4 regions of the Mesorhizobium sp. P3_A8 genome follow, and region 1 is predicted to be linked to each of the others. Evidence: predicted binding sites of a transcription regulator. Region 1 holds the regulator's gene; each other region holds the start of a gene.
What was found. The regulator PhoB, encoded in region 1, activates phosphate uptake and scavenging genes when phosphate is short. The targets are predictions, from matches to a motif close to TGTCATNNANCTGTCAT.
Positions count from the first base shown of each region.

Region 2: a site for PhoB is predicted at 5,446-5,462, ahead of ppk2 (polyphosphate kinase 2). Genes of this name have one in related genera too.
Region 3: a site for PhoB is predicted at 2,270-2,286, ahead of AC1DX4_RS19910 (BtaA family protein). Genes of this name have one in related genera too.
Region 4: a site for PhoB is predicted at 3,475-3,491, ahead of AC1DX4_RS25575 (ceramide glucosyltransferase). Genes of this name have one in related genera too.

Region 1 is NZ_JBFUGI010000013.1:33,373-40,548, reverse strand. It holds gene xylF (D-xylose ABC transporter substrate-binding protein) at 1-951, opposite strand, end outside; gene AC1DX4_RS26985 (ROK family protein) at 1,223-2,467, shown strand; gene phoB (phosphate regulon transcriptional regulator PhoB) at 2,480-3,169, opposite strand; gene phoU (phosphate signaling complex protein PhoU) at 3,189-3,896, opposite strand; gene pstB (phosphate ABC transporter ATP-binding protein PstB) at 3,922-4,725, opposite strand; gene pstA (phosphate ABC transporter permease PstA) at 4,722-5,573, opposite strand; gene pstC (phosphate ABC transporter permease subunit PstC) at 5,577-6,560, opposite strand; gene pstS (phosphate ABC transporter substrate-binding protein PstS) at 6,628-7,176, opposite strand, start outside.
Region 2 is NZ_JBFUGI010000006.1:50,434-57,609, reverse strand. It holds gene hemB (porphobilinogen synthase) at 1-492, shown strand, start outside; gene AC1DX4_RS15515 (glutathione S-transferase) at 542-1,186, opposite strand; gene AC1DX4_RS15510 (polyhydroxyalkanoate depolymerase) at 1,383-2,591, shown strand; gene AC1DX4_RS15505 (glyoxalase superfamily protein) at 2,806-3,348, shown strand; gene AC1DX4_RS15500 (dihydrofolate reductase family protein) at 3,531-4,178, shown strand; gene ppk2 (polyphosphate kinase 2) at 4,419-5,339, opposite strand; gene AC1DX4_RS15490 (aldo/keto reductase) at 5,621-6,664, shown strand; gene AC1DX4_RS15485 (glycosyl transferase family 90) at 6,732-7,176, opposite strand, start outside.
Region 3 is NZ_JBFUGI010000008.1:109,504-116,679, forward strand. It holds gene AC1DX4_RS19900 (hypothetical protein) at 1-304, shown strand, start outside; gene AC1DX4_RS19905 (class I SAM-dependent methyltransferase) at 291-965, opposite strand; gene AC1DX4_RS19910 (BtaA family protein) at 962-2,260, opposite strand; gene AC1DX4_RS19915 (C1 family peptidase) at 2,403-3,236, opposite strand; gene AC1DX4_RS19920 (phosphorylase family protein) at 3,467-4,618, shown strand; gene AC1DX4_RS19925 (hydantoinase B/oxoprolinase family protein) at 4,663-7,176, opposite strand, start outside.
Region 4 is NZ_JBFUGI010000012.1:1,486-8,661, forward strand. It holds gene AC1DX4_RS25565 (2'-deoxycytidine 5'-triphosphate deaminase) at 1-786, opposite strand, end outside; SAM riboswitch at 865-942, shown strand; gene AC1DX4_RS25570 (O-succinylhomoserine sulfhydrylase) at 1,000-2,190, shown strand; gene AC1DX4_RS25575 (ceramide glucosyltransferase) at 2,222-3,373, opposite strand; gene apaG (Co2+/Mg2+ efflux protein ApaG) at 3,595-3,987, shown strand; gene AC1DX4_RS25585 (Hsp33 family molecular chaperone) at 4,026-5,057, opposite strand; gene argF (ornithine carbamoyltransferase) at 5,153-6,064, opposite strand; gene AC1DX4_RS25595 (acetylornithine transaminase) at 6,081-7,176, opposite strand, start outside.

The DNA.
Region 1 (7,176 bases):
GTCCTTGGTGATGGCGACCGGGGTCAGGAACAGCGACTTGACGGTGTTGCCGCCAGGCGTCGTGAAGTCCTTGACGCCGGCGATGTCGGTCATCTTCTTGCCGTCGGCCAGCTGCGAGGCGATCTCGGCGGCGTTCTTGCCGAGCTCGCGCGCGTCTTTCCACACCGACACGGTCTGGGTGCCGAGCGCGATGCGGTTCAGCGCGGCATGATCGCCGTCCTGGCCCGACACCGGCACGGTGCCGGCCAAGCCTTGCGCCGTCAGCGCCGCGACGACGCCGCCGGCGGTGCCGTCATTGGCGGCGACCACGGCATCGACCTTGTTGTCGTTGGCCGTCAGGAACTGCTCCATGTTCTTCTGGGCGTTGGCGGGCAGCCAGCCGTCCGTATAGGCTTCGCCGACATTCTTGATCTTGCCGCTGTCGATGGCCGCCTTGAGCACTTCCATCGAGCCCGAGAACAGGAAGTCGGCGTTCGGATCGGCGCCCGAGCCCTTGATGAAGACATAATTGCCTTCCGGCTTGGCCTTGAACACCGCAGCCGCCTGCAAGCGGCCGACTTCCTTGTTGTCAAAGGTCAGGTAGAAGACGTCCTTGTTCTCGATCAGGCGGTCATAGCCGACGACCGGAATGCCTTCGTCCAGCGCCTTCTGCACGGCCGGGCCGATGGCCGAGGCATCCTGCGCCAGGATGATCAGCGAATTGGCGCCCTGCGAGATCAGGCTTTCGACATCGGTAAGCTGCTTGCCGGGATTGGACTGCGCATCGGCGGAGATGTACTTGTCGCCGGCGGCCTCGATCGCCTTCTTCATGGCGGCCTCGTCGGTCTTCCAGCGCTCTTCCTGGAAGTTGGACCAGGAAACGCCGATGACCTTGTCCTTCGCCTGCGCGACCGACACAAGCGTCAGCGACATGGCGACACCCGCCAGGATGGCGGCTGTGAATCTCTTCATGATATTCCTCCCTGCGCCGCGTATGGCGCGACCAAACTGGCCCTAAGGCCGGCACAGAGGCTCTATTTTTTCGAGCCTCGAAAAAACACTGATCCAACACCGGAACGCTGTCAACAACGATTCTGATGGATTTTGATGTCCTCATGAATTTTTTTCGAGCCTCGGAATAAATAAATGACAGGACGGGCCGCTTCTGCCAGTATTTGACCGTGTCGCCGGCAGCGTTCGAGGGGCTGGAGGAACCGCGGCGACCGGGAGGATGTGGGAAAACATGTCGGTCGGAATCCGCCACGACGATTTGCGCCGGCGCAACCGCGCGATGGTGATTGCGGCCGTGCGCCGGGCCGGTCGGCCCTCGCGCACCGAGATTGCCGCGACCACCGGCCTCAGCCACTCGACCATATCGGCGATTTCTTCCGACCTGATCGGCGAAGGCATACTGGCCGAAGGCAAGCCGAGCGAGGCCGGCGCACTCAAGCGCGGCCGGCCGCAGGTCGGCCTCGGCCTCAACCCGGAGGCTGCGGCTGTCATGACCGTGGTGCTGTCGCTGAATTTCCTCTCCGTCGCCGTCATCGACTATGCCGGCCAGGTGGTATCGGAAGAACAGCGCCGGCTGGACACGCTGACCATGTCGCGCGAGGCGCTGATCGGCGAATGCGTCGCCATTGTACGGCGCCGCCTCGAGGATCCCGATATCGACGTGCGCAGCGTCGCCCGCATCGCGCTGGCGATCCAGGGCATCACCGACACCGAGGCCCGGGCGATGCTGTGGTCGCCGATCACGCCGCAGACCGACATCGCCTTCGCCGACATCCTCGAGGCAGAGTTCGGCATCCCAGCCACCATGGAGAACGACTGCAACATGATGGCGGTGGCGCTGCGTTGGCGCGATCCCGAGCGCTACCGCGACGACTTCATCGCCATCCTTCTGTCGCACGGCATCGGCATGGGCCTGGTGCTGAAGGGCGAGCTGTTCACCGGTACCCATTCCTCGGGCGGCGAGTTCGGCCACATGATCCATCGGCCAGGCGGCGCGCTCTGCCGCTGCGGACGCCGCGGCTGCGTCGAGGCCTATGCCGGCAACTACGCCATCTGGCGCAACGCCAGGCAGCTCAGCGAGGACACCGAGCCGGTCGCCGATGTCAGCGACGCGCAGATGCGGGCACTGGCCGCGACGGCACGGGAACGCGACGGGCCCGAGCGCGAAGCCTACCGCAAGGCCGGTGAGGCGCTCGGCTACGCCCTCGGCAGCCTGTTCGCGCTGATCGACCCCGCACCCGTCGCGATGGTCGGCGTCAGCGCCGCCGCCTTCGACCTGATCGAGCCGGCATTGCGCGAGGCCATCGCCCAGACGGCCGGCGGCCAGCACTCGAAATCGATTTCCTTCGACACCGAACCGAACGAACTGCCGCTGATCCGCGAAGGCTGCGCCATGCGCGCCCTGACCTTCGTCGACCAGGAGATTTTCGCGCCGGGCGTGCAGGCGAGAGCTGGCACCGGCAAGAACGTTGCCTGAATCAGGTCCCGCTCAATCTTCCCTGATCGCGTAGCCCGCGCCACGAATGGTTCTGATGACATCGGGCATGCGGCCATTGTTGACCGCCTTGCGCAGGCGGCCGACATGCACGTCCACCGTACGCTCGTCGATATAGATCGTCTCGCCCCAGACATTGTCGAGCAACTGGCTGCGCGAGAAGACGCGGCCGGGATGGCGCATCATGAATTCGAGCAGGCGGAACTCGGTCGGCCCGAGCCGGATCTCGCTCTTCTTGCGATAGACCCGGTGCGATTCACGGTCGAGCACGATGTCGCCGACCTTGAGCACGCTGGACAGGACTTCCGGCTTGGCGCGGCGCAGCAGCGCCTTGACGCGAGCCATGAATTCCGGCGTCGAGAACGGCTTGACCAGATAGTCGTCGGCGCCGGTCGAGAGCCCACGGACGCGGTCGCTTTCTTCGCCCCGCGCGGTCAGCATGATGATCGGCAGCCGCTCGGTCTCGGGCCGCATCCGCAGGCGCCGGCAGAGTTCGATGCCGGACACCGCCGGCACCATCCAGTCGAGCACCAGAAGGTCGGGCACGTTCTCCTGCAAGCGGATCTCAGCCTCGTCGCCGCGCGGCACCACCTCCACCTGGTAGCCTTCGGATTCAAGATTGTAACGGAGCAGCACCCCCAGCGGCTCCTCATCCTCCACCACCATGATGCGTGGCGCGATCATTGATTGGTCACCTCTTGCGTCAGGCCGCGGGCGCCGACATCGCCGTCTCGTCCTGCTTGGGACGATTGGCGGGCAACTGCGTGCCGGTCAGGACATAGTAGGCGTTTTCGGCGATGTTGGTCACGTGGTCGCCGATGCGTTCGAGATTCTTGGCGCAGAACAGCAGATGGGTGCAAGCCGTGATGTTGCGCGGATCTTCCATCATGTAGGTCAGCAGTTCGCGGAAGACGGAGGTGTATTTGACGTCGATGCGTTCGTCGTCGGCGCGCAGCTTCGCCAGTGCGGCGGCATCGCGCGCCGCATACTCCTCGATCACGCCCTGCACCTGGATCAGCACCAGCTGCGCCATGGCGTCGATGGAATGCGACAGGTCGCGCGGCGTGGCGCTGAGACCAACGGTGCCGACACGCTTGGCGATGTTCTTGGCAAGATCGCCAATGCGTTCGAGATCGCCGGCCATGCGGATCGAGCCGACGACGTGGCGCAGATCGTCGGCCATCGGCTGGCGCTTGGCGATCAGCGTGATGGCGCGATCGTCGAGTTCGCGCTGGCGCGCATCCATGATGGCGTCGTCGGAGACCACGCGCTGTGCCAGTGCGTTGTCGGAATTCAGCAGCGCCTTGGTGGCGCCGCCGACCATCGAGCCAGCGAGATCGCCCATGTCGCTGATCAGCCTGCTGATCTGTCCGAGATCCTCGTCGAAGGCTGCGACTGTGTGTTCGGCCATGATCCTGGTCCTCGTATGCGTGCGATCAGCCGAAGCGGCCGGTGATGTAGTCTTGCGTGCGCTTCTCGCGAGGCGACGTGAAGATCTTCTCGGTTTTGTCGAACTCGACCAGCTCGCCCAGATACATGAAAGCGGTCTGCTTCGAGACGCGCGCCGCCTGCTGCATGTTGTGGGTGACGATGACGATCGTGTAGTCGGCCTGCAGTTCGTCGATCAGCTCCTCGATCTTGGCGGTCGACAGCGGGTCGAGCGCCGAGGCTGGCTCGTCGAGCAGGATGACTTCCGGCTTCACCGCCACGGTGCGGGCGATGCACAGCCGCTGCTGCTGGCCACCGGACAGGCTGAGGCCGCTGGCGTTAAGCTTGTCCTTGACCTCGTTCCACAGGGCTGCGCGCTTCAGCGCCTGCTCAACGCGGCCGTCCATCTCGGCCTTGCTGATCTTCTCATAGAGCCTGACGCCAAAGGCGATGTTCTCATAGATCGACATCGGGAACGGGGTCGGCTTCTGGAACACCATGCCGATCTTGGTGCGCAGCAGGTTGAGATCTTGCGAGCGGTCGAGGACGTTCTGGCCGTCGAGCAGCACCTGGCCCTCGGCGGTCTGCTTGGGATAGAGCTCATAGATGCGGTTGAAGACGCGCAGCAGCGTCGACTTTCCGCAGCCCGACGGTCCGATGAAGGCGGTCACGCTGCGCTCGGGCAGCGACAGCGTGATATCCTTCAGCGCCTTCGACTGGCCGTAGTAGAAGTTGAGGTTCTTGACCTCGATCTTTACCTTGGCGGCTGCCTCGGCGGCGATCGTCATGTCTGGAGACAACATCTGGCTCATTTGTCCTCTCTGCGTCCGGTCAAGCTGCGCGCAACGATGCTGAGCGCGAGAACCGTCAATGTGATGATGAGTGCGCCAGTCCAGGCCAGCTGCTGCCATTCCTCGTAAGGGCTGAGAGCGAACTGGAAGATGGTGACGGGCAGGCTGGCCATCGGCGCGTTGAGATTGCTCGACCAGAACTGGTTGTTCAGCGCCGTGAAAAGAAGGGGTGCGGTCTCGCCGGAGATGCGGGCGATGGCCAGCAATATGCCGGTGACGATGCCGGACATTGCAGCGCGGTAGGCAACCGACTTGATGACCACCCAGCGCGGGGCGCCGATCGCGGTGCCGGCTTCGCGCAACGCGTTGGGCACCAGGTTGAGCATGTCCTCGGTGGTGCGCACGACGACCGGGATGACCAGGATGGCGAGAGCGACGGCGCCGGCGATCGCCGAGAAGTGCCCCATCGGCCGCACCATCAGCTCATAGACGAACAGGCCTATGATGATCGACGGCGCCGACAGCAGGATGTCGTTGATGAAGCGCACCACGGTGGTGAGCTTCGAGAAGCGGCCGTATTCGGCCATATAGGTGCCGGCCAGCACACCGATCGGCGTGCCGACGATGATGCCGATGATGGTCATCACGATGCTGCCGTAGATGGCGTTGAGCAGACCGCCGGCATCGCCGGGCGGCGGCGTCATTTCCGTGAAAACCGCAAGATTGACACCTGAAAGGCCTTTGTAGAGCAGGGCGCCGAGGATGAGCGCCAGCCAGGCAAGGCCGATGCCGGCGGCGGCAACGCACAGCGTCATCATCACGCCATTCTTGCGCTTGCGGCTCTGGTGAAGCGACGTGGCTGTCGACATCGGTCAGGCTCCCGTGCGGGCGTCGATGCGCATCAGCATGTAGCGTGCGATGGCAAGGATCAGGAAAGTGATGACGAACAGGATCAGGCCGAGCGCCACCAGCGAAGAAGTGTAGAGATCGCCGACCGCTTCGGTGAATTCGTTGGCGATGGTGGCGGAGATTGTCGTTGCCGGCGCGAACAGCGAGGTCGAGATGCGGTGCGCGTTGCCGATGACGAAGGTCACCGCCATGGTTTCACCGAGCGCGCGGCCGAGGCCGAGCATGACGCCGCCCATGATGCCGATGCGGGTGTAGGGAATGACGACGCGGCGGGTTACTTCCCAGGTGGTGCAACCAATGCCGTAGGCCGATTCCTTCAGCACGGGAGGCACCGTGTCGAAGACGTCCTTGGTGATCGAGGTGATGAACGGCAGCACCATGATGGCCAGGATCATCGACGACGTCAGCAGGCCGATGCCGTAGGGCGGGCCGGCAAACAGGCTGTTGAGGCCGGGAATGCCGTGGAACACGCTGATGACGAAGGGCTGCACCGTCGTCTGCAGGAACGGTGCCAGCACGAACAGGCCCCAGATGCCGTAGATGATCGAAGGGATGCCGGCCAGCAGTTCCACCGCCATGCCGATCGGGCGCCGTAGCGGGCGTGGGCAAAGCTCGGTGAGGAAGACGGCGATGCCGATGCCGAGCGGCACGGCGATCAGGATGGCGATGGCAGAGGTGATGATGGTGCCGTAGATCGGCGCCAGGGCACCGAATTTCTCCGTCACCGGGTTCCAGCTTTCGCTGGTCAGGAAGGAAAAGCCGAAGGTCGAGAGGGCTTGCCAGGAGCCGGCAAACAGCGAGATCGCAACGCCGCCGAGCAGGACCAGCACCAGGATCGCGGCAGCACGGGTCATTCCGTGGAAGATCGAGTCGGTCAGCGCGAAGCGTCGGACGATGGCATCACGCGAACCTCTAACGGCTGGCAAGGCTTCCTGGACAGCGCTCATGTCAAGCTCGGCTCTTTCGAATTGAAGGAAAAGGAGCGCCGCAAGCGCGGCGCTCCTTCAAGGGATGTTACTCGCCGGCGTAGACGGGCTTGCCGTCGGTCTGGATGTCGGTCTTCCACGAAGCCTTGATCAGGTCGACGACGCTGTCGGGGATCGAGACGTAGTCGAGCGCCTTGGCGGTTTCCTTGCCGTCCTTGTAGGCCCAGGCAAAGAACTTCAGGGCTTCGCCGGTGGCGGCGGCATCATCCGGAGCCTTGTGGATCAGCACCCAGGTGGAAGCCGCGATCGGCCAGGTGGCGTCGCCGGGCTCGTTGGTGATGATGACGTTGAAGTTCTTGGCAGTCTTGAAGTCGGCATTCGAAGCGGCAGCGCCGAAGGATTCGAGCGACGGCTCGACGACCTTGCCGGCTGCATTCAGCATCTTGGAGTAGGACAGGTTGTTCTGCTTGGCATAGGCGTATTCGACGTAGCCGATGCCGCCATCCGTCTGCTTGACGGTGTTGGCAACGCCTTCGCTGCCCTTGGCGCCAACGCCCGTCGGCCATTCGACGGCCGTGTCCGAACCAACCTTGTCCTTCCAGTCGGGCGAGAGCTTCACCAGATAGTTGGTGAAGTT
Region 2 (7,176 bases), on a different contig from region 1:
GCGCCGTCCGACATGATGGACGGCCGCATCGGCGCCATCCGCGACGCGCTCGACGCCAACGGTTTTCAGGACGTGGCGATCATGTCCTACGCGACGAAGTTCGCCTCGGCCTTCTACGGCCCCTACCGCGAGGCGGTCGGCACCGCGGGCCTGCTCAAGGGCGACAAGAAGACCTATTACATCGACCACGCCAATTCCGACGAGGCGGTGCGCGAGGCCGAGCAGGACATCGCCGAAGGCGCCGACATGCTGATGGTCAAGCCCGGCCTGCCCTATCTCGACATCATCCGCCGGCTGAAGGACGAATTCCAGATGCCGACCTTCGCCTACCAGGTGTCGGGCGAATATTCGATGATCAAGGCGGCGGGCGCCAACGGCTGGATCGACGGCGAGAAGGCGATGCTGGAGAGCCTGCTTGCCTTCAAGCGTGCCGGCTGCGACGGCATCTTGACCTATTTCGCGCCCGAAGTGGCGCAGATGCTGAAGGGGTAGCAGCGCGCCATTATACAGCCAGGCCCCGCTCTGCAACGGCCCGGTTGGCCTAAAATTCCACGTCCAGTTCGATGATATCCTCGGGCTCGGCCAAGGCGTCTTGCGTCCATTCCTGCATCAGCGGCCAGGCGAAGATGGTGTCGCAATAGGCGGTGAGCGGCGCTTCGAGTTCGACGGCATAGGTGCGGAAACGGGTACAGACAGGCGCATACATCGCGTCGGCCACGGTCGGTGACGCGCCGAACAGCCAGGGACCGCCATAGGCCTCCAGGCATTCGGACCAGATCGTCTTGATCCGCTCCACATCCGGGCGCGCGCCGGAAAATATCTTGAAGCTCTTGTGTCTGGCCTTCAGGCTCATCGGCAGCGCCGAGCGCAAATTGTGAAATCCCGAATGCATCTCGCCAGACACGGCGCGGCAATGGGCGCGAGCGACGCGGTCAGCCGGCAGGAGCCCCGCTCCCGGCATGGTCTCGGCCAGGTATTCGGCGATTGCCAGCGTGTCCCACACTGTCACCCCGTCATGGGTCAGACGCGGCACCAGAACCGATGGCGACAGAAGCAGCAACTCCTGCCGCTGCCCGGCATCATCGATGTCGACGCGCTTTTCCTCGAACTCCAGCCCGGCCATGCGGCAGAGCAGCCAGCCGCGCAGCGACCAGGACGAATAGTTCTTCGACGAGATCGTCAACATGGCCTTGGCCGCAGGCCCTTTGGGCGCAGGCACCTTAGTCCCGGACGCCTTGGTTGCTGGCACTTTACTCATGTCATCTTCGTCATGCCGTCGACCCTCCGAGCCCTTTGCCGGCAACAATCCTCTCGCAATGCACAAAAATTTGCACTAGATTTTTTTGCACTGCCACATGGCCGCTGGGAATGGGACGTATTCGATGCTGTACCAGGCCTACCAGCTTCAGGACGACCTTATCGCCCCGACGCGCTTTTTCGCCGATCTGATGCGTTCGAAGATGGGCGGCGTGGTCTCGGGCGACGGCTTGAAACAGCGCCTGGCCGCGGGGCTGGAGATGATCGCCCGTCTCAAGCTCACCCATGCACGGCCGGATTTCGACATCAAATCCGTCAGGGTCGGCAATCGCGATGTGCCTGTCAGCGTCGAAACAGCGCTCGACCTGCCATTCGGCAAGCTTTTGCGCTTCGCCAAGGATATGGACACGCGCCAGCCGCGGGTGATGGTGATCGCCCCGTTGTCGGGCCATTTCTCGACGCTGCTGCGCGGCACGGTGGAAACGCTTCTGGCTGACCATGAGGTCTACATCACCGACTGGGCCAATGCCCGCGACGTGCCGCTTGTCGCCGGCCGCTTCGGGGTGGACGACTATGTCGACTACATCATTCGCTTCCTGCAGGCGATCGGCCCGGGCGCACACATACTGGCGGTTTGCCAGCCCTGCGTCCAGGCGCTTGCCGCCGTTGCTATCATGTCCGAGGACGGGCATCCAGCGACGCCACGCTCGATGACGCTGATGGCGGGTCCGATCGATCCGCGCGAAAGTCCTACCAAGGTCAACGAATTCGCCGTCAGCAAGTCGCTGTCCTGGTTCCAGAATTCCGTCATCTCGCATGTGCCCTGGCGCCACGCCGGCGGCGGACGCCGGGTCTATCCGGGCTTTCTCCAGCTTGCTGCGTTCATGGGCATGAACATGGACCGGCACACGAAAGCGCACCGCAAACTGCACGACCATCTGGCCGCCGGCGAGATCGCCGAGGCCGAGAAGATCAAGACTTTCTACAACGAGTATCTGGCGGTGCTCGACCTCACCGAGGAATTCTATCTCGAAACCATAGACCGTGTGTTCCAGAAGGCAGAGATCGCCACCGGGACCTACACTTTCCGTGGCAGCCTGGTCGACCCGGGCGCGATCCGCAACACCGCGCTGCTCACTGTCGAAGGCGGGCGCGACGATATCTGCGCACTCGGCCAGACCTCGGCCGCCCATGAATTGTGCCGGTCACTGCGTCCGCATCTAAAACGCCATCACCTGCAGGCCAATGTAGGCCACTATGGCGTCTTCAACGGCAAACGCTGGGAGCGTGAAATCTATCCGGTCGTGCGCAATCTCATCCTGTCGATGGAATAGCTTTTCATTCGACAACCGGCGATTTTTTGCGCTGACAGAACGCGCCGGCTCCGGCTATGATGCTCGCACGGCCGGAGGCGGCCGGCAGCCCGCACCTCGCCAAGAGGTATGGCGAACGCCTCCAGAGGATGCTTCCTGACCCGTTTCACCGTCGGGCGAAGGCGTCGGCAATGCGGGCACTGACGAAGACTTCGCCGTGACCGAGGAAACGGACATGCTTGCCTATCGTGATGCCAAGACCATGGCGAAAGCCATGCGGGAGGCGCTCGCCGCCCGCGACCTGACGATCAGCCACAGCGAGGCTCTTGAAATCGTCGCGCGCCAGTTCGGACTAGCGACCTGGAACATCCTGTCGGCGAAAATCGAGGCGCCGCCGGCCCGGCACGAAACCATCATCTTCGAACGGACGGCGCCGATCGTGCGCATCTTCGACGTCGCCAAGGCGCACGAATTCTACCTCGGCTATCTCGGTTTCGCCGTGGATTGGGAGCACCGCTACGGCGACAACTTCCCGCTTTACACGCAGGTGTCGCGCGGCAACCTTGTCCTGCATTTGTCCGAACATGCCGGCGACGCGACGCCAGGCGGCAACATGGTTATTTACATGAGAGGCATCCGCGCCTTTCACAAAGAGCTGGCGGCCAAGGATTACCGCTACATGAAGCCGGGTCTCGAGCACGAGGACGGGCGGCTGACGGTCGAGGTCATCGACCCGTTCAGCAACCATATCCGCTTCATGGAACTCACTGGCGAATAGCCTGATATGGCGGCTGTTTCGGCGGCCACCAGTGGCGATCCCAGCGCATCGCTACGCAACATTCCGGACGTCACTTGGCGACGATGTCAGGACGTGTCTCCATCGTGGGGAACACCGCTTGCGATCTGCAATCGGTTTGCTACAAGAAAACCGATTGCAGACATAATTGGTTAGGAGGCCCCATGTCCAAACTTCGCGTCAACGCATTCACCCTATCGCTCGACGGTTATGGCGCCGGTCCCGATCAGGACCTGCAAAATCCGCTCGGCGTCGGTGGGCAATCCTTGCACAAGTGGTTTGTCGACACCCGCACCTTCCGTGAGATGGTGCTCGGGCAAGATGGCGGCACCACCGATATCAACGAGGCTTTCGCGGCGCGCAGCTTCGAGAATGTCGGCGCCTGGATCCTCGGCCGCAACATGTTCGGGCCGATCCGCGGCGAATGGCCTGACGACAGCTGGAAAGGCTGGTGGGGCGACAATCCACCCTACCATGTGCCGGTTTTCGTGCTGACGCACTACAAGCGTGCGCCGATCACGATGGAAGGTGGCACGACCTTTTGTTTTGTGACCGACGGCATCCATTCGGCGCTCGAGCAGGCGAAGGCGGCGGCCGGCGGCAAGGATGTGCGGGTTGGTGGCGGCGTCGCCACGATCCGCCAGTACCTGCAGGAAAAGCTGATGGATGAGATGCATCTGGCAATCTCGCCGGTGCTGCTTGGCAAGGGCGAGAACCTTTTTGCCGGGATTGATATGCTGAAGCTGGGCTACGAGTGCACCGAGCAGGTGGCGACGGCGCTTGCCACCCATGTGGTGATCAAGCGGACGTAGCCACTTTCTCCCCGTTCTACGGGGAGAAATGCCCGGCAGGGCAATGAGGGGCGGCGCTGACCTTTTGGAGGCTAGCGGCAAGCTACCAATGGCATCGAATTGGGGCTCAATCGCCAACGCTGGCGCCGCCCCTCATCCGCCCTTCGGCGTTCGTCGTTCGAAAAGCCAAGCAGTTGGCTTTTCGTCTGCTGCGCAGACCACTCCTCACCTCCCCGTGAAACGGGGAGAAGGAAAAGGTGCTCAATACTTCTCCGGCACGTAAAGCTCGCGCGGCAGCGTCTGGCGCTCGTATTCGGGATTGAAGACGCGTTCCGGCAGCGTGATCTCCTCGTGCGGCACCTCTTCATACGGCATCTGCTTGAGCAGGTGATCGATGCAGTTCAGCCGCGCCCGCTTCTTGTCGTTGCCCTCGACGATGAACCATGGCGCTTCGGGAATGTTGGTGCGGGCGAAGGTCTCTTCCTTGGCCTTGGTGTATTGCTCCCAGCGCACGCGCGACTGCAGGTCCATGGGCGACAGCTTCCACTGCTTCATCGGATCGTGGATGCGCATCAGGAAGCGCATCTGCTGTTCCTCATCGGTGATCGAGAACCAGTATTTCACCACAGTGATGCCCGAGCGCACCAGCATGCGCTCGAACTCCGGCACGTCGCGGAAAAATTCCTCGACCTGACCGCCATCGGCAAAACCCATCACCCGTTCGACGCCGGAGCGGTTGTACCAGGAGCGGTCGAACAGCACGATCTCGCCGCCAGCCGGCAGATGCGGCACATAGCGCTGGAAATACCATTGCGATTTCTCGCGCTCGGTCGGCGCCGGCAGCGCCACGACGCGGCAGATGCGCGGATTGAGCCGCTGCGTGATGCGCTTGATGACGCCGCCCTTGCCGGCGGAATCGCGGCCCTCGAAAATCACCACCAGCTTCTTCTTGTGGTAGGCGACCCAGGACTGCAGCTTGATCAATTCGGACTGCAAGCTGATCAGGTCGCGAAAATATTGCATGCGATCGATCGAAGGCGGATGCGCGTTCTTGTAGATCTTGGCGATCTCCATCGACAGCGCCGGCTCCGACATCTCGAGCTCATAATCTTCGTCGAGCGTGTCGGCGAGTTCGGCTTCGAGCCAGTCCTTGGCGGGAGAATTCTGTCTCAGCTCGGTCATATCGGTCGCTCCGCTTGCAAGCCTGTCGGTTCATGTCCGGCACCCCAAACTGCTGGCCCGCGGCCTGGAATGGAAACACCTTAGCCGAATTCAATATAGGCCGGCAGTGACGGTTTTATTGCAGCCCGAGCGCGATTACCGTCACTGCCAATCCCGCGAGGCATGATCGATCCGCCGTCCTGGCATGGCGACAAGCCGACCAAATTGTCCTACAAATCCCCGGTCGCATTCCGGGCTGCCCTTTGGCGGCGCCCCAATTCAACACAATCGCGAGGACTGACATGGAATACCGTACTCTCGGCCGTTCCGGCCTGAAGGTTTCGACACTCACCCTTGGCACCATGACTTTCGGTGGCACCGGGCCATTCGCCGCGGTCGGCAACAGCGATCTTACCGAAGCCAAACGGATGATCGACACGTGCATCGACGCCGGCATCAACCTCATCGACACCGCCAATGTCTATTCGAACGGCCTGTCGGAAGAGATCATCGGCGAAGCGCTCGGCGGCAAGCGCAAGAACGATGTGCTGATCGCCTCCAAGGCGCGGATGCGGATCGGCAGCGGGCCGAACGACGAAGGCCTGTCGCGCCACCATCTGATCCGCGAATGCGAAAAGAGCCTGAAGCGGCTGAAGACCGACGTCATCGACATCTATTTCGTCCACCAGTGGGACGGCCTTACCCCGGTCGAGGAAACGGTCGCCGCGCTCGACACTTTGGTCAGCCAGGGCAAGGTGCGCTATATCGGCTGCTCCAACTGGTCCGGCTGGCAAGTGATGAAGGCGCTCGGGATCAGCGACAGCCGTCACCAGCAACGCTTCGTCACCCAGCAGATCCACTACACGCTGGAAGCCCGCGAGGCCGAATACGAGCTGCTGCCGATTTCGGTCGACCAGGGGCTGGGCGTGCTGGTGTGGAGCCCGCTCGCCGGCGGCCTGCTGTCGGGCAAATACCGCCGCGACAGCCCGACCGCGCGGCAGCTGGCCGGCTGGTCCGAGCCGCCGATCCGCGACGAGGACAGGCTGTGGCAGATCGTCGACGTGCTGGTCGAGATCGGCAAGGCCCGCGGTGTGTCCGCGGCGCAAGTGGCGCTTGCCTGGCTGCTCGGCCGCCCCGCCGTCTCCTCGCTGGTGATCGGCGCCCGCAACGATGTCCAGCTCAAGGACAATCTCGCGGCGGCAAGCCTGGAGCTCAGCCCGGAAGAACGCCAGCGCCTCGACGCGGTCAGCCGGCCGCCTTTGCTCTACCCCTATTGGCACCAGCAATTGACGGCGAAGGCTCGCTTTGGTGCTGCCGATCTCGTGATTGACCGAAGCGGCGTATAGGGACAGATTTGACGAGAGGCCGGCGGGTCCAAGCTCGCCGGTCTCCACCTTTTGACGCGCAAATTGCTCATCCCATGATGTAGCGCCAGACGTCCGCGTCAGGTTTGATCTGGCCGCTCAGCACGAAATATTTATAGAGCACCAGAAGCGAGATCGCCTGTTCGGTGTGTTCGTCGTTGAATATCCGGCAATAGCCATTCGCGGCCGCGATGATGCGCTCTGCCTTCGCCGGGTGCCGTTCGAAATAGGCCACATGTTCGGCGAGGTCGGAGAAATCAGCTTCGAGCGGCACATAATGGACATTGGCCTCGAGCTGACGCTCCGCGAACCAAGTCTCGTATGTCGGTGGTGGCATCAGGCAGAGCGACTTCGAGTTCAAGATCCATTTCAGGTTGGTCGCCACGTCATTGCCCTCGAGCGAGACGATGTAGCGATAGCGCTGGTGCTGGCTGATGCTGAGAAAGGGCTTGGCATATTCGGCCGGCGCGTTCGGCTTGTGCGAGCCGGCATCG
Region 3 (7,176 bases), on a different contig from region 1:
CGGCGATGATCTGCCTGTATGGGGAGGCGGCCGACGAATAATCTATTCGATTATCGAGTACGCGATCAGCACGACCGGCGAGAGAGCTTACCTAACCAAACTCAAGGAGAGCTTCGACAATCGCTATAATCATGCCGATCTGGGCGCATTGACCCAACATGAGTTAAGCGAATTTCGGGACGCCGCGGCAAGCTATGCGCGAAACACTCAATGGAAGCGGGAAGGATTTAACGACTGCGAAGAGCTAATGCAGGAACTTCTACGTCTCGTGGATGCACGCCTGAAACAACTCACGACGCATTGAGAGGCCCGCCGATCACCGCTAACCATGCATAGCCGCGATAAAGCGTACGGAAACGGAAGGTTGCGCCGGTTCGTCGGGATTCCGATTCAAGGACCTCGCGCAAGAATTCACGCGGCGAGACGTGGAATTTTCTAAGCCAGCCGCGCAGCAAGGTCCGGAACCAGCCCGGCAAACCTTCCTGCTGGCCGAAATCGACGACATGCAGCGAGCCGTTGGGGGAAAGTGCCGCCAATGCTGCCGACACCGTCTTTTCCCAACCGGGGATCATCGACAGCGAATAGGAGACGAAGACGCGGTCGAACCGTTCGATGCCGTAGAGAGCCTTGGCGTCGAAATCGGTGGCGTCGCCCCTTGCCAGCGTGACGCGGCTGGACAGGCCTTCGCGGTCGATCGCCTTGCCGGCCGTCTCCAGCATTTCGGCCGAGATATCGAGGCCGAAGAAGCGGGCATCGGGATAGCGGTGGGCGGCGAGGATGATGTTGCGGCCGGTGCCGCAGCCGAGTTCCAGAACGGTGCCGCCGGCCGGCACCCCCAGCCCATCGATGAGCCGGTCGCGGCCGAGAAGATAGTATTTGCGGGTCAGGTCGTAGATATGGCGCTGCCAGCGGTAGACGCCGTCCATCAGTTCGGCGTGGCTGGCCGGCAACTCCGTCGTGCTCATGCGGGGCGCTTCACATAGAGGTGGAAACCGCCATAGATGGCGGAACGGTCGCGGGCCGAGAATTCGCGCGAGGCCTCGTCCTGATAATCCCACTGGTCGAGCAGCGAGGTCGAGACGCGGCCCGGCAGCAGGCTGGGCTCAGCGGCGGTGCGGAAGATAACGCGGGCACCGACCGAAGCGGTGCGGCTGATTTCCGACCACAGCGCATTGAGCTGGTCGTCGGTCATCCAGTCCTGGGCATCGAGCAGGATGAAGCGGTCGACGGTGCCGGCATCCTTGCCGGCGAGGAATTCGATCAGATTGGCATGGTGGATGGCAACGCGGTCGATATTGCCGCGGATGGTGTCGTAATTCTGCTTTTCCAGATAGGCGGGCAGGGCGGCCTCGCCGGGATTTGGATAGCGGCGGGCAAAGGCCTGCCAGGCGAAGTAATTGTTTTCCAGGGGAAAATCGCAGGCGAGCTTTTCCAGCCGGGCCTTCAGCACGCTGGCCATGGTGCCGTCGCCGGAGGTGATCAGCGAATCATACTGCGCCGGCGGGATGCCGAGGCCGAACAGCGAAGCCTTGCGCGACGTCGCCCATTTCAGCAGCGGCTTGTCGAAGACCGGCGCCAGCTCCTCGTTGAAGAAGCGGCGCTGCTCGCTGATGTTTTTGGCTTCCATCATGCGCGCCGGATTGACGCCGAAGAATTTGGCCGTGCGATGGCCCATGGCGATGAACAGGCCAAGCAGGCCGGTCTGGTAGAAATTGCGGTCGAAAACACCGATGCGCCGGCGACCGCGCCAGTTGCGGTGCTCCCAATAATGGCGGCTGACGGGATCGAGATGCGGCGCTATGAAACGGTCGTAGGCTTGCGAATTATGGCTGGTGTCGGCGGCGCCGAAGAAGCGGAACAGGTCGCCCTGCGAGGGCAGGCGGCGCACCGCCTCCAGCTTCATGCGGTTCAGCGCGATGTGCGCGGCGTTGAGGTCGACGGCGTCGATCCGTGCCGGCGAGCGGGTGAGGTAGGCCAGGATGTTGCAGCCGCCCGACGCGATGGTGACGACGCGATGGCCCTGGCCAAGCTGCATCGCCTCCATGTCGACATCGGGGTCTTCCCATATCTGCGGATAGACGAGGCCGGAAAACAGGAAGGCGAACAGCCGCTCGGAAATGCCGGCTTTCGAAAGCGCGCGGTTCTGGTAGACGGCTTTTCCAACTTCCTTGCCGCGGCGAAAAACCAGATCTGCGGAAACGTCCGTCATGACAAAGTGATTCCCCATTTGCTTTGTCGCAAGCGGGTAGCGCAGGGTCATGACAGGCCGGTGACAGCCTGTTGACGCTGGGTCGGGGCTTGGCGAACCCGCCCAGGGGTACCGATAAGGGGTGCCGAGGCCGACACGGCGTCGGCCCCGTTATCTCGCTGAGGTAAATGGGTAGCGTCGATGTGACGGATAACTAGGCCTTCACAGCGTTGATTACCCAGAAATCCGAAGCCATGCTTCCATCGGTCAGATAAGCGTATGGCATGAAGAAGTAACCCTTCTTGCCGACACTGGATCCCCAGGAATTCCGGATTTTGAAAAGGCTGGTTGCGTTGTCATATCCGACACACATCACGGCATGGCCACCGACGACGCTGTCATTTGCACTGGGCAGGGAAATGGTGGCCGGTCTGGGATTTTGAGAATACCAGCTGTCAAATACCGTGAATCCGAAGACAAACGGAAATCCTGCCGCGAGGCAACCTCTGAGCTGATTGAGAGTCGGGGTCAGCCGTTGATAGCTGGTGATGACATATTTGCCGGCGTCATCGTAACAAATCTTCTTGGGCTGCGTCGCCGGCTTGGAATTCTTGGGAAACGGCCCGCCGTCGTAGGTGGCTGGCGTGTCGTCATAGGGCCATTCAATTTCCGGACAGACTCCCTGTTTTTGCAGGCTTTTTATTCCATCTCTGATCTGCGCCCCTGAGTCACTCGCCACATGACCTTCGATCTTGCGTTCATTGTAGTAGATAAAGAGGCGCGACGGCACGAAATCGGGCGCTTGGTTGTTCTTCAGCCTGTCGAACTGCACTGCACCGGCCAGCGCGTTGGCAGTACAGGATCCAATGCGGCCTTGGTCATAGACCGGAAACTCAGGCTTGAGGTCTACTGTTTCTGGAATCGCCTTCAATTGGCTGAGCGGGGCGCTGTATAGTTGGTCTCTTGGATCCGGAAGATCCCTTACCCACCCGAGGCCACTGCTCTTTCTTCCTGTCGGAGCCGTAGTTGGTGTGACGTTCTTGGCCATGGAAACCTCCCCTCCTGCCATTCAGAATAATACGCTACAGCGAAACGCTATTTACTTCTATAGTAGCCAGATGCCTGCAGTGATCTGTTCTTGTAGGCGTAGGATGGGAATAATCATCATTTACAAGAAAATATTGATGCCTCTTAATGATCCTTGAGAGGTGATCACTTGCTTGTGATTTGTCATTTTTCTTCGTAGATGTCCCCTTATTCCAAGAGGGGATAAATGTCATGATCGCTGACCGTTCTTGGGTTCAGAGAAATCTTGGGTTCGATCCGCTCCGTGATCCACCGCCAGAGACAACTTTCGCGCTTCCATCTGTTGCGAAGGCGAAGGGTACAGAGGATTTCCAGCGCGAGATCATAGAGTTCGACTCTGAATCTTCGCCGGGGCTACAATTTCTTGCATTTTCGAAAGCCACGGGCCTGTCCCGGTACAAGGACATTCCATGGCCGCAAGGGCTGGCTCCGCAGACAGCCGGCAACGCAGGTGGTAGCAGCGGCGGTCCATTGCCCAAAGCGGATGTACTGGTCGTGACCTGGACCGTCGATGAAGGCCACGCCTTGAGCCGGGTACTTACCCCGGGCAAGGACAGCCGCGACGACTACCTTTCCTATACCCACCGGTTTGCGGAAATTGCCAAGAACATGCGGCCTGGGTGCCCAGCCCTTCAAGCCAAGCGTCTCGGAGCCTATTGGACGACAACCATCGGCGGGAAATCCGTCGTGGTTTTCAAGTCCGATTCTCATATGTCGCAAGATGGTCCGAAGGTGCCGAATATCGAAGTCTGGCGGCAAATCATCGAAGAAGTCGCACCCAAGCTGGTGATCACAACTGGAACTGCGGGCGGTATCGGCAAGCAGTTCGAAGTTGGGGATGTCGTGGTGAGCCCGCTGGTTCGCTTCGATTGTCTTGCCAAATTCAAGAAGGAGCCGTTTGCCAACCTTCACTATGCAAGCGCCGTCGCCAAGACCAGCCACTTCGCCAAGGCGCGGCAGCTGTTCAAAACCAACGCATCGCAGCTACCGCAAGACAACACCCGGGTGCCAAAAATCTTTGTTGCCGCGCCAAGCGCGCTGAAATCGTGCGTGGTAACGACCGATTTCTTTGGCTTTGACACCTCCGATAATCACTACCACCTCCAGGGCCTTGGAGCCGTATCGGAAATGGGCGACGCCATCCTTGGATTGGTCGCTTCGGAGATGGGCGCAGCGGCGCCACGCTGGCTTGCGATCCGGAATGTTTCCGATCCTCAGATCAAGGCGGACGGCATGACGCTCAAGCAACAAGCCACAATGGCTGCGCAAATCTACAAGGGTTTCGGACGGTGGAGTTCGATCTGCAGCGCGGTCACCTGCTGGGCCAGCATCGTCGCCGAATAGACGGTGATGAAAGCGGTGGGGAGGTGTGAGCCCGATGAACGGGCTCAGGCCTTGCCAAACCCACCCGGCGTCGGTGTTGTCAGGATGACAGCCTCGCCGGCATCGAGCACGGTCTGGTCACAGGCCTTCAGCACCTCGACCGCCCCATCCTTGCGACGTATCTTGGTCGAGCCGACCTCGCCGTCGCCACCTCCGTCCAGCCCCTGCGGCGGGCGGTTGCGGTGCGAGGACAGGATCGCGCATTCCATCTTCTCGAGGAAGCGGATGGTGCGTTTGGTGCCGTCGCCGGCGCTCCATTTGCCCTTGCCGCCGGAGCCTTCGCGGATTTGGAAATCCTCCAGCACCACGGGAAAGCGCAGTTCCAGCACTTCCGGATCGGTGAGGCGCGAATTGGTCATATGGGTGTGGACGCCCGAGGTGCCGGCAAAGCCGCGGCCGGAGTTCATCTGACCGGCAGGCGAGCCGGAGCAGATCGTCTCGTAGTACTGGTACTGCTTGTTGCCGAAGGTCAGGTTGTTCATCGTTCCCTGCGCATTGGCCATAGCGCCCATGGCGCCGAACAGCGCATTGGTGACATGCTGCGAGGTCTCGACATTGCCGGCAACGACGGCGGCAGGGTAGGCGGGCTTCAGCATGCAGCCATCGGGAATGATGATGTTGATGGGCCTGAGGCACCCGGCATTCATCGGGATCATGTCCTCGACCATGACGCGGAAGGCATAAAGCACGGCGGCGCGGGCGACGGGCTCCGGCGCATTGAAATTGTTCTTCATGACAGGCGACGTGCCGGTGAAGTCGACCGTCGCTTCGCGCTTTTGCCGGTCGACCGTAATCTTCACCTTGATGACCTGGCCGGTATCGGTGGGATATTCATAGGCCGATGTGTCCGGCAGCCGCTCCAGCACCCGGCGCACGCTTTCGGCGGCATTGTCCTGGACGTGGCCCATATAGGCTTCGACCACATCGAGGCCGAAATGCGCGACCATCTTGCGCAGTTCGGCGACGCCTTTCTCGTTGGCGGCGATCTGCGCCTTGAGGTCGGCAATGTTCTGGTGCGGGTTGCGGGCCGGATATCGGTGGTCGGTGAGCAGCGTATGCAGCTCTTTTTCGCGGAATTTTCCGCGGTCGACGATACGGAAATTGTCGAACAACACGCCTTCCTCGTCGACCGTGGTGGCAAGCGGCGTCATCGAGCCAGGGGCGGTGCCGCCAATATCAGCGTGATGGCCGCGCGAGGCCGCCCAGAACAGGATGTTCTCTTGAGCATCGTCGAAGACCGGCGTCACCACCGTGATATCAGGCAGATGCGTGCCGCCATTGTAGGGGGCGTTCAAGGCAAAGACGTCGCCTGGGTGGATGTCGCCGGAGTTCAGCCGGATGATGGTTTCGACCGAGCGGTCCATGGAGCCGAGGTGCACCGGCATGTGCGGCGCGTTGGCGACCAACGCTCCGGTGTGGTCGAAGACGGCGCAGGAAAAATCCAGCCTTTCCTTGATGTTGACGGAATAGGCGGTGTTCTGCAGCGTCACGCCCATCTGCTCGGCGATCGACATGAAGAGGTTGTTGAAGACTTCCAGCATGACCGGATCGGCTGATGTGCCAAGCGCAGCGGCGCGCACCTTCCTTGCCGTGCGGCGGATCACGACGTGGTTGAGGTTGGTGATTTCGGCCTGCCAGCCCGGTTCGACGACAATGGTCTGGTTCGGCTCGATGATGAGGGCAGGGCCGGCGACCAGATTGGACGGGCGCAGGTTTTCGCGACGATGGATGCCGGCTTCATGCCACCGGCCTTCGGTGTAGATGCGCCGCGTTCCGGAAGCGCCAGCTTCAACCCTTGCAGGTCCGGCGGGCGCATAGGCTTCAGCGCTGCTTTCGCCGATTTCGGAACCTTCGAGGCCGACCGTCTCGACGATCATCGGCTTGTCGTCATAGACGAAGCCGAATTGCGCCTTGTGGGCGATTTCGAAATCGCGCTTCGCCTGGAAAATCGAGTCACTCTCGAAATTCACCGGCAGCGTCGTGTCGGTGCCGTCATAGCGGATGTGCAGCACCGGCTTGGTGGCAACCGCGTCCTCGGCGATGCCTTGCGCGGCGAGTTCGGCGATGACGGCCTTTCTCAAGACGGCAATGAGGGCGTCGATCTCGGTTCTCGACTCTTCGGCAAGCGGCTTAAGCAGCGCCTGTTGGCGTGAGGCAAACACCGAAGCCAGGCCGATGCCATAGGCCGAAAGCAGGCCGGAGAAGGGGTGGATCAGCACCGCCTCCATGCCGAGCGCGTCGGCGACCAGGCATGCGTGCTGGCCGCCGGCGCCGCCGAAGCAGTTGAGCAGGTATTCGGTGACGTCATAGCCGCGCTGCACGGAAATCTTCTTGATGGCGTTAGCCATATTCTCGACGGCGATGGTGACAAAGCCCTCGGCGACCGCTTCCGGTGAGCGACCGTCGCCGATTTCGGCGGCCAGCGCGCTGAATTTCTTGCGCACGGTGCCGACATCAAGCGGTTCGTTCTGGCCGGGGCCAAAAATGGCCGGGAAGAAATCCGGCTGCAGCTTGCCGAG
Region 4 (7,176 bases), on a different contig from region 1:
CACCGCCTCCTGGCTGACGAGGATGTAGAATTCATCGGGATCGAGCACCAGTTCGCCGGCTCCGCTCTTGTGGATCGGTTCCCAGAAATCGACGACCTCTTGGGCCGCGCGCTTGTCAACATCGACAAGGCCGGTGTGATGCTTGCCGCGATAGCCGACCAGCCCGTCGCTGTCGCCATTGAGGTCGATCGACAGCGCGATGCCGCCGCCGGAAATATTCGGCGGTTCGGTGGCGACCAGCATCTCGGCGCGGTGCAGTTCATGCAACTCCGCTTCCGACAGCAGCGCGTTGCCGGTGCGGAAACGGATCTGCGATAGGCGCGAGCCGGTGCGCACGACGATCGGGAAGGTGCGCGGGCTGACTTCCAGGTAGAGCGGACCGTTGTAGCCCGCAGCGATCTTGTCGAACTCGTGGCCGCGGTCGGTCATGACACGGGTGAAGATGTCGAGCCGTCCGGTCGAGCTTTTCGGATTGGCTGAGGCGGAAATCTCGGCAGGCAATGCCAGGCTTTCGAGCAGCGGCACGATGTAGACGCAGCCGGTTTCCAGCACCGCGCCTTCGGCAAGATTGATCTCGTGCAGCTTCAGCCGGTCGAGCTTTTCCGAAACCTTGTGGTTGGGGCCGGGCAGGAAGGAGGCCCGCACCCGCCAGGCCTTGTCGCCCAACCTCAGATCGAGGCTGGCCGGCTGGATCTGGTCGGCATCGAGCGCGCGCGACGACTTCAGCGCGCCGGACTGGAACAGCGCGGAAATGTCTTGATCGGGAAGAATGCCTGTCTGCCGCAAAGGCTGGCTCCGTTCCAACTGGTACAAACCTCTTAATCAAGCCGGCAATTGACGCAAGCGCGGCGCGGGTCTAAAGGGTCGTTATCCCGTGGTGATTTGGCCGGTCGGCTTGCAGCCACGTTAAACAAGTCGCTAAAGGACCGTTGGCCGCGAGGCCGTATGGACCGGTTGCGACTTTCGCGGCCGGTTTTTTTGTGTCTGGAAACAAAAGCGATGAGCAGCAAGAAGCGCAACTGGAAGCCTCAGACAGCCCTCGTGCATGGCGGAACCCTGCGTTCCCAATTCGGCGAGACCTCCGAGGCAATGTATCTGACGCAGGGCTACGTCTATGAAACGGCGCAAGCCGCCGAAGCTCGTTTCAAGGGTGAGGAACCCGGCTTCATCTATTCGCGCTACGCCAACCCGACCGTCGACATGTTCGAAAAGCGCATGTGTGCGCTCGAAGGCGCCGAGGACGCGCGCGCCACGGCATCCGGCATGGCCGCGGTGACGGCGGCCCTGCTGTGCAGCGCCAAGGCCGGCGATCATATAGTCGCGGCTCGCGCGCTGTTCGGCTCCTGCCGCTGGGTGGTCGAGACGCTGGCGCCGCGCTACGGCATCGAGGCGACGCTGGTCGACGGCACCGACATCGCCAACTGGGAAAAGGCGGTTAGGCCCAACACAAAACTGTTCTTCCTGGAAAGCCCGACCAATCCGACGCTGGAAGTGGTCGACATCGCCGCCGTCGCCTCGCTTGCCAACTCGATCGGCGCGCGGCTTGTGGTCGACAATGTCTTCGCCACGCCGTTGCAGCAGAAGCCGCTGCAGCTCGGCGCCCACATCGTCGTCTATTCGGCGACCAAGCACATCGACGGCCAGGGCCGCTGTCTCGGCGGCGTGATCCTGTCCGACAAGAAGTGGATCGACGAGAACCTGCACGATTATTTCCGCCACACCGGCCCCAGCCTATCGCCGTTCAACGCCTGGACGCTGCTCAAGGGTCTGGAGACGCTGCCGGTGCGCGTGCGCCAGCAGACGGAGAGCGCCGGCAAGATCGCCGATTTCCTGGCCGAGCAGCCGCAGATCGCTCGCGTCATCTATCCCGGCCGCGCCGACCACCCGCAAGCTGATATCGTCAAGAAGCAGATGTCGGGCGGCTCGACGCTGATCTGCCTCGACGTCAAGGGCGGCAAGCAGGCGGCCTTCGCCCTGCAGAACGCGCTCGACATCGTGCTGATCTCGAACAACCTTGGCGATGCCAAGAGCCTGATCACCCATCCGGCAACGACCACCCACAAGAATTTGAGCGACGAGGCCCGCGCCGAACTCGGCATCGGGCCTGGCACGCTCAGGCTGTCGGTCGGCCTGGAGGACACCGACGATCTTCTGGAAGACATCGCGCAGGCGCTGAAGGCCGCAAAATAGACCCAGTCGAGGCAGCTCGTCCGCGCCGCGATCAGGCGCGCGACGGCGTCTCTTCCAGCTCGGCTGCCTTGGTGCCGATGGTCATGGCGTTGCCGCGCCAGTCGACAGCGCCGCCGAGCCAGCCGCGGACCCACATGGCTGGAAGCATCAAGTCCCGCGCAATCATCGCCGCGACTGTGCGCGACGACAGGTACCAGCCTTTGGACCAGGCCAGGGCACATTCCGGAAGGTAGAAGGCCGTTAGTACGGCGATGGCCGTCAGCGGCAAGCTGACGCCGGCACTTGCCGCCGCAATCAGCGCAAGCACCAGCGGCACCACCGCGCCGGTCAGGATTTCGGGCGCGAAGAACCGCGGAAAGGTGACGCGGCGCAGGCGCGCCCAGCGGGCCTGGCGCGACCAGATCACGCCAAGCGTGCGCCGACCGAGCGGCTGCTCGAAGGGCGCTGCGACGAGATTGACGCATAGGCCAAGTCCATTGACCAGCTTGGTCGCGGCGGCGTCCTCGGCGATTTCGGCCGCCAGCGCTCGGATGCCGCCATTGGCATCCAGCATCGGCTTGTTCCACAACATGCTCTTGCCCTGGGCAAAGCCGAGGCCGAGCGCCTCGCCGGCATACTGCCAGCGAGCCTGCAGCGTGTTGAGGAAGGCGCATTCGACCTCGGCCCAAAAACCGTCCGGCCGCGAACCGATCGGTGTCGAGCAGACAAGGCCGGTATCCGTCCGCCACGCCGCCATCAGATGCTGAACGTAGTCTCTCGGCATCAGCACGTTGGAGTCGGCCAGGACGACCCAGTTGTGCCGCGCGGCTTCCCAGCCTTTGACGCAATTGTTGAGCTTGGGATTGGCGCTGACGCGATCGTCCCCGATCAACAGCCGAGCCGGCACTTTTGGAAAGCGGCCAATGGCGGCGCGGATCAACCTGACCACCGGATCGTCGACATGGGCGACGCAGAAGATCAGCTCGTAGCGCGGCCAGTCGAGCGAGAAGGCGCGCTCCAGCGTCTCCTGCGTGAACGGCTCGACGCCGCGCGACGGCACGATAATCGACACCGGCGGCGATTTGCCAGCTGGCCGTGCGATCGTGCTGCGCCGTTTCAGTTGCGAAGCGGCGAGCAGGATGCTGGCAGCGTTTGAAAGGACAAGGGCAGTCGAAAGCGAGGCGGCTATGAGAGTGAGTTCCATCGAGATCTGGTCACTCCAGAAGAGGCGGCCCGCACCGTGGCAGTTTTCAACAGTTCGACAGAGCGCCGAGTCGCCCGGTGCATGCACCCCACCATTGTCGTGTGTCACTTAAATGACATTCTTTGCCGGCACCTGCGTTTCAAAGTCAGGCGCGACAAGACGCGCACGTTGACCTGCTCGCCGGGAGCGCCGAAAGGTATCGGATTGTTTTGGAGCCGCTTATGTACCGCGCCGTCACGCGCAACATCGAAGTGCAGGTCAGGCCGTTCTACCTTGAGGATCGCTCGGATCCTTCCGAGAACCGTTATGTCTGGGGCTATCAGATAACGATCGACAACCAGTCGGACGAATTCGTGCAGCTTCTGTCGCGTTATTGGCACATCACCGACGGTGCCGGCCGGGTCGAGGAGGTGCGCGGCCCAGGCGTCGTCGGCGACCAGCCCGAACTCAATCCCGGCGACAGTTATCAGTACACGTCGGGCTGCCCGCTCTCGACCCCGTCAGGCATCATGGTCGGGCGCTACACGATGCGCAACAAGCGGGGCGAAACTTTCGATATCGCCATCCCGGCGTTTTCGCTGGATCTGCCGGGGACGAGGCGGACGGTGAATTAGCGTCTTTCTCCCCGTTCCACGGGGAGAAAGACGCTCCTTTACTGCGCAGCGAATTCCGCCGGGTCGAAATCGTACTGCGTCGAGCAGAATTCGCAGGCGACGTGGATACCGCCATCCTCGGTGCTGTCCTTGATCTCCTGCGCGGAAAAACCCTCCAGGATACCGCGGATCTTGTCGCGCGAGCACGAGCACTGGTCGGCGACGGGAACGCCGCCGAAGACCCGCACGCCATGCTCGTGGAACAGGCGATAGAGCAGCCGCTCGGCGCCGATCGTCGGATCGATCAGCTCGGTCGGCTCGATGGTGCCGAGCAGCGCCAGCAACTCCTGCCAGGAATTGTCGGCCGGATCATGGATCTCCTCGCGCGGATCGCCATCGCCACCGGGCAGGTCCGGAACGCGCATGCGCTCAGGCGACTGCGGCAGGAACTGCGCCAGGATACCGCCGGCGCGCCACTGTTCGCGCGCGCCGCCAGGGCCCGGCGTCAACAGCTTGGCGACCGAAAGCCTGATATCGGTCGGGATCTGTTCCGACTGGCGGAAATAGGTGCGTGCTGCATCTTCCAGCGTTTCGCCGTCGAGCTGGACGATGCCCTGATAGCGCTGCGTGTGGGCGCCCTGGTCGATGGTCAGCGCCAGCACGCCGCTGCCGAGCAGCGTCTGCTGGGACGTTTCGCCCGCCGCGACCAATGCCTCGAGCCGGTCGGCGTCAAAGCGTGCATAGGCGCGCAATGCCGAGGGCGTGGAGAAATCCGCCACCAGCATGTCGACCGGCCCGTCGGTGCGGGTCTGCAGGATGAACTTGCCCTCGAACTTGAGCGAGGTGCCAAGCAGCACCGTCAGCACACAGGCTTCCGCCAGCAGGCGGGCAACCGGTTCGGGATAATCATGGCGGCTGAGGATGGCGTCGAGCATCGGCCCGAGCTGCACGGTGCGACCGCGCACGTCGAGCGGGCCGACCTCGAACGGCACGACATGGTCGTCGCCGGCATAGCCGAACTCGCCGAGTTTGGGGTGATGTTCAGTCACTTGATGCATTTCCAACATGACAAAGCTCCAGGGCGCGGCCATGCGACCCGGAGAGGCACATGCGTCCAAACGCGCTTGATTTGCGTGATGCGGCGCAGATAGGCATCGCGCCCCCGCAGATCAAGCGCCCAGACACTTCACGCGCCCAAACACCAGGCAAGCACCGCCTTCTGGGCGTGGAGCCGGTTCTCGGCCTCGTCGAAGACCACCGAATGCGGGCCGTCTATGACCTCGTCGGTTACTTCCTCGCCGCGATGCGCCGGCAGGCAGTGCATGAACAGCGCATCCGGCTTGGCATGCGCCATCAGCTTGGCATTGACCTGGTAGGGCGAAAACACGTTGTGACCGCGGGCGCGATGCTCCTGGCCCATCGACACCCAGCAATCGGTGACGATGCAGTCGGCCTGGTCGACGGCTTCCTCGGGCGAGCGGGTGAAGTGCAGCTTGCCGCCATTCGCCTCGGACCAGTCGATATGCTTCTGTGCCGGCTCGCTGCCTTCGGGCACGGCGACGTTGAGGTTGAAGCGGAACCGCGCCGAGGCTTCGAGCAGCGAATGCAGCACATTGTTGCCGTCGCCGGTCCAGGCGATGGTCTTGCCGGCCACCGGACCGCGATGCTCCTCGAAGGTCATGATGTCGGCCATCAGCTGGCAAGGATGGGTGTCATCCGTCAGTCCGTTGATCACCGGAACGGTGGCATTCTCGGTCAGCTCCAGCAGCCGCTCATGCGAGGTGGTGCGGATCATGATGGCGTCGACATAGCGCGACAGCACCTTGGCGGTATCGGCGATGGTTTCGGAGCGGCCGAGTTGCATTTCGGTGCCGGTCAGCATGATGGTCTCGCCGCCAAGCTGACGCATGCCGACGTCGAAGGAGACGCGTGTGCGCGTCGATGGCTTGTCGAAGATCATCGCCAGCACCTTGCCTTCGAGCGGCCTTGTCCGCTCGCCGGCCTTGAGGCGTGCCTTTCGCACCACCGCGTCGTCCAGCATGAAGCGCAGGTCGCCCTCGGAAACGGTGGAGAGATCGGTGAAATGGCGAACGGACATCAGCAATATTCCGGAATTACTTCGCGGCGGCCGCGGCGATGGCATCTGCCAGGCCTTTGGCACCGGCGCGGATGCGGTTGAGCGCTTCGTGGATCTCGGCGTCGGTGACGGTGAGCGGCGGCAAAAGGCGAATGACGTTGTCGCCGGCCGGAACCGTCAGCAAATGCTGGTCGCGCAGCGCCATGTTCACCTTGGTGTTGGGCATGGCGCATTTAAGGCCAAGCATCAGGCCGGTGCCCCTGATGTCCTCGATGACATCGGGAAACTCGTCGGCGACCGCCGCCAGACCTTGCTTCATCAGCAGCGCCTTGCGCTGGACGTCTTCGAGGAAGCCGTCTTCCAGCACCACATCGAGCACGGCGTTGCCGACCGCCATCGCCAGCGGGTTACCGCCGAAGGTGGTGCCGTGCACGCCCGACGTCATGCCGACCACAGCCTCGTCGGTGGCCAGGCAAGCGCCCATCGGGAAGCCGCCGCCAATGCCCTTGGCGATCGCCATGATGTCGGGCGTCACGCCCGTCCACTCATGCGCGAACAGCTTGCCGGTGCGGCCAATGCCACACTGGACCTCATCGAAGATCAAGAGCAGGTCGTGCTGGTCGCAGAGCTGGCGCAGCCGCTTCAACGATTGTGTCGGGACCGGACGGATGCCGCCCTCGCCCTGCACCGGCTCGATCAGGATCGCGGCGGTTTCCGGCGTAATCGCCTTCTCGGCGGCATCGATATCGTCGAAGCCAACCTGGTCGAAGCCTTCGACCTTGGGGCCGAAGCCTTCGAGGTATTTGTATTGGCCGCCGGCCGCGATGGTCGCCAGCGTGCGGCCATGGAAGGCGCCTTCGAAGGTGATGACGCGGAAGCGCTCGGGATGCCCTTTGACGAAGTGGTAGCGCCGCGCCGTCTTGATCGCACATTCCAGCGCCTCGGCGCCGGAATTGGTGAAGAACACCTTGTCGGCGAAGGTGGCGTCGGCCAGACGCTCGCCAAGCCGGCTCTGCCCCGGAATCTCGTAGAGATTGGAGACGTGCCAGAGTTTTGCCGCCTGCTCGGTGAGAGCCGCGACCAGATGCGGATGACTGTGGCCGAGCGAATTAACCGCGATACCGCCGGCGAAA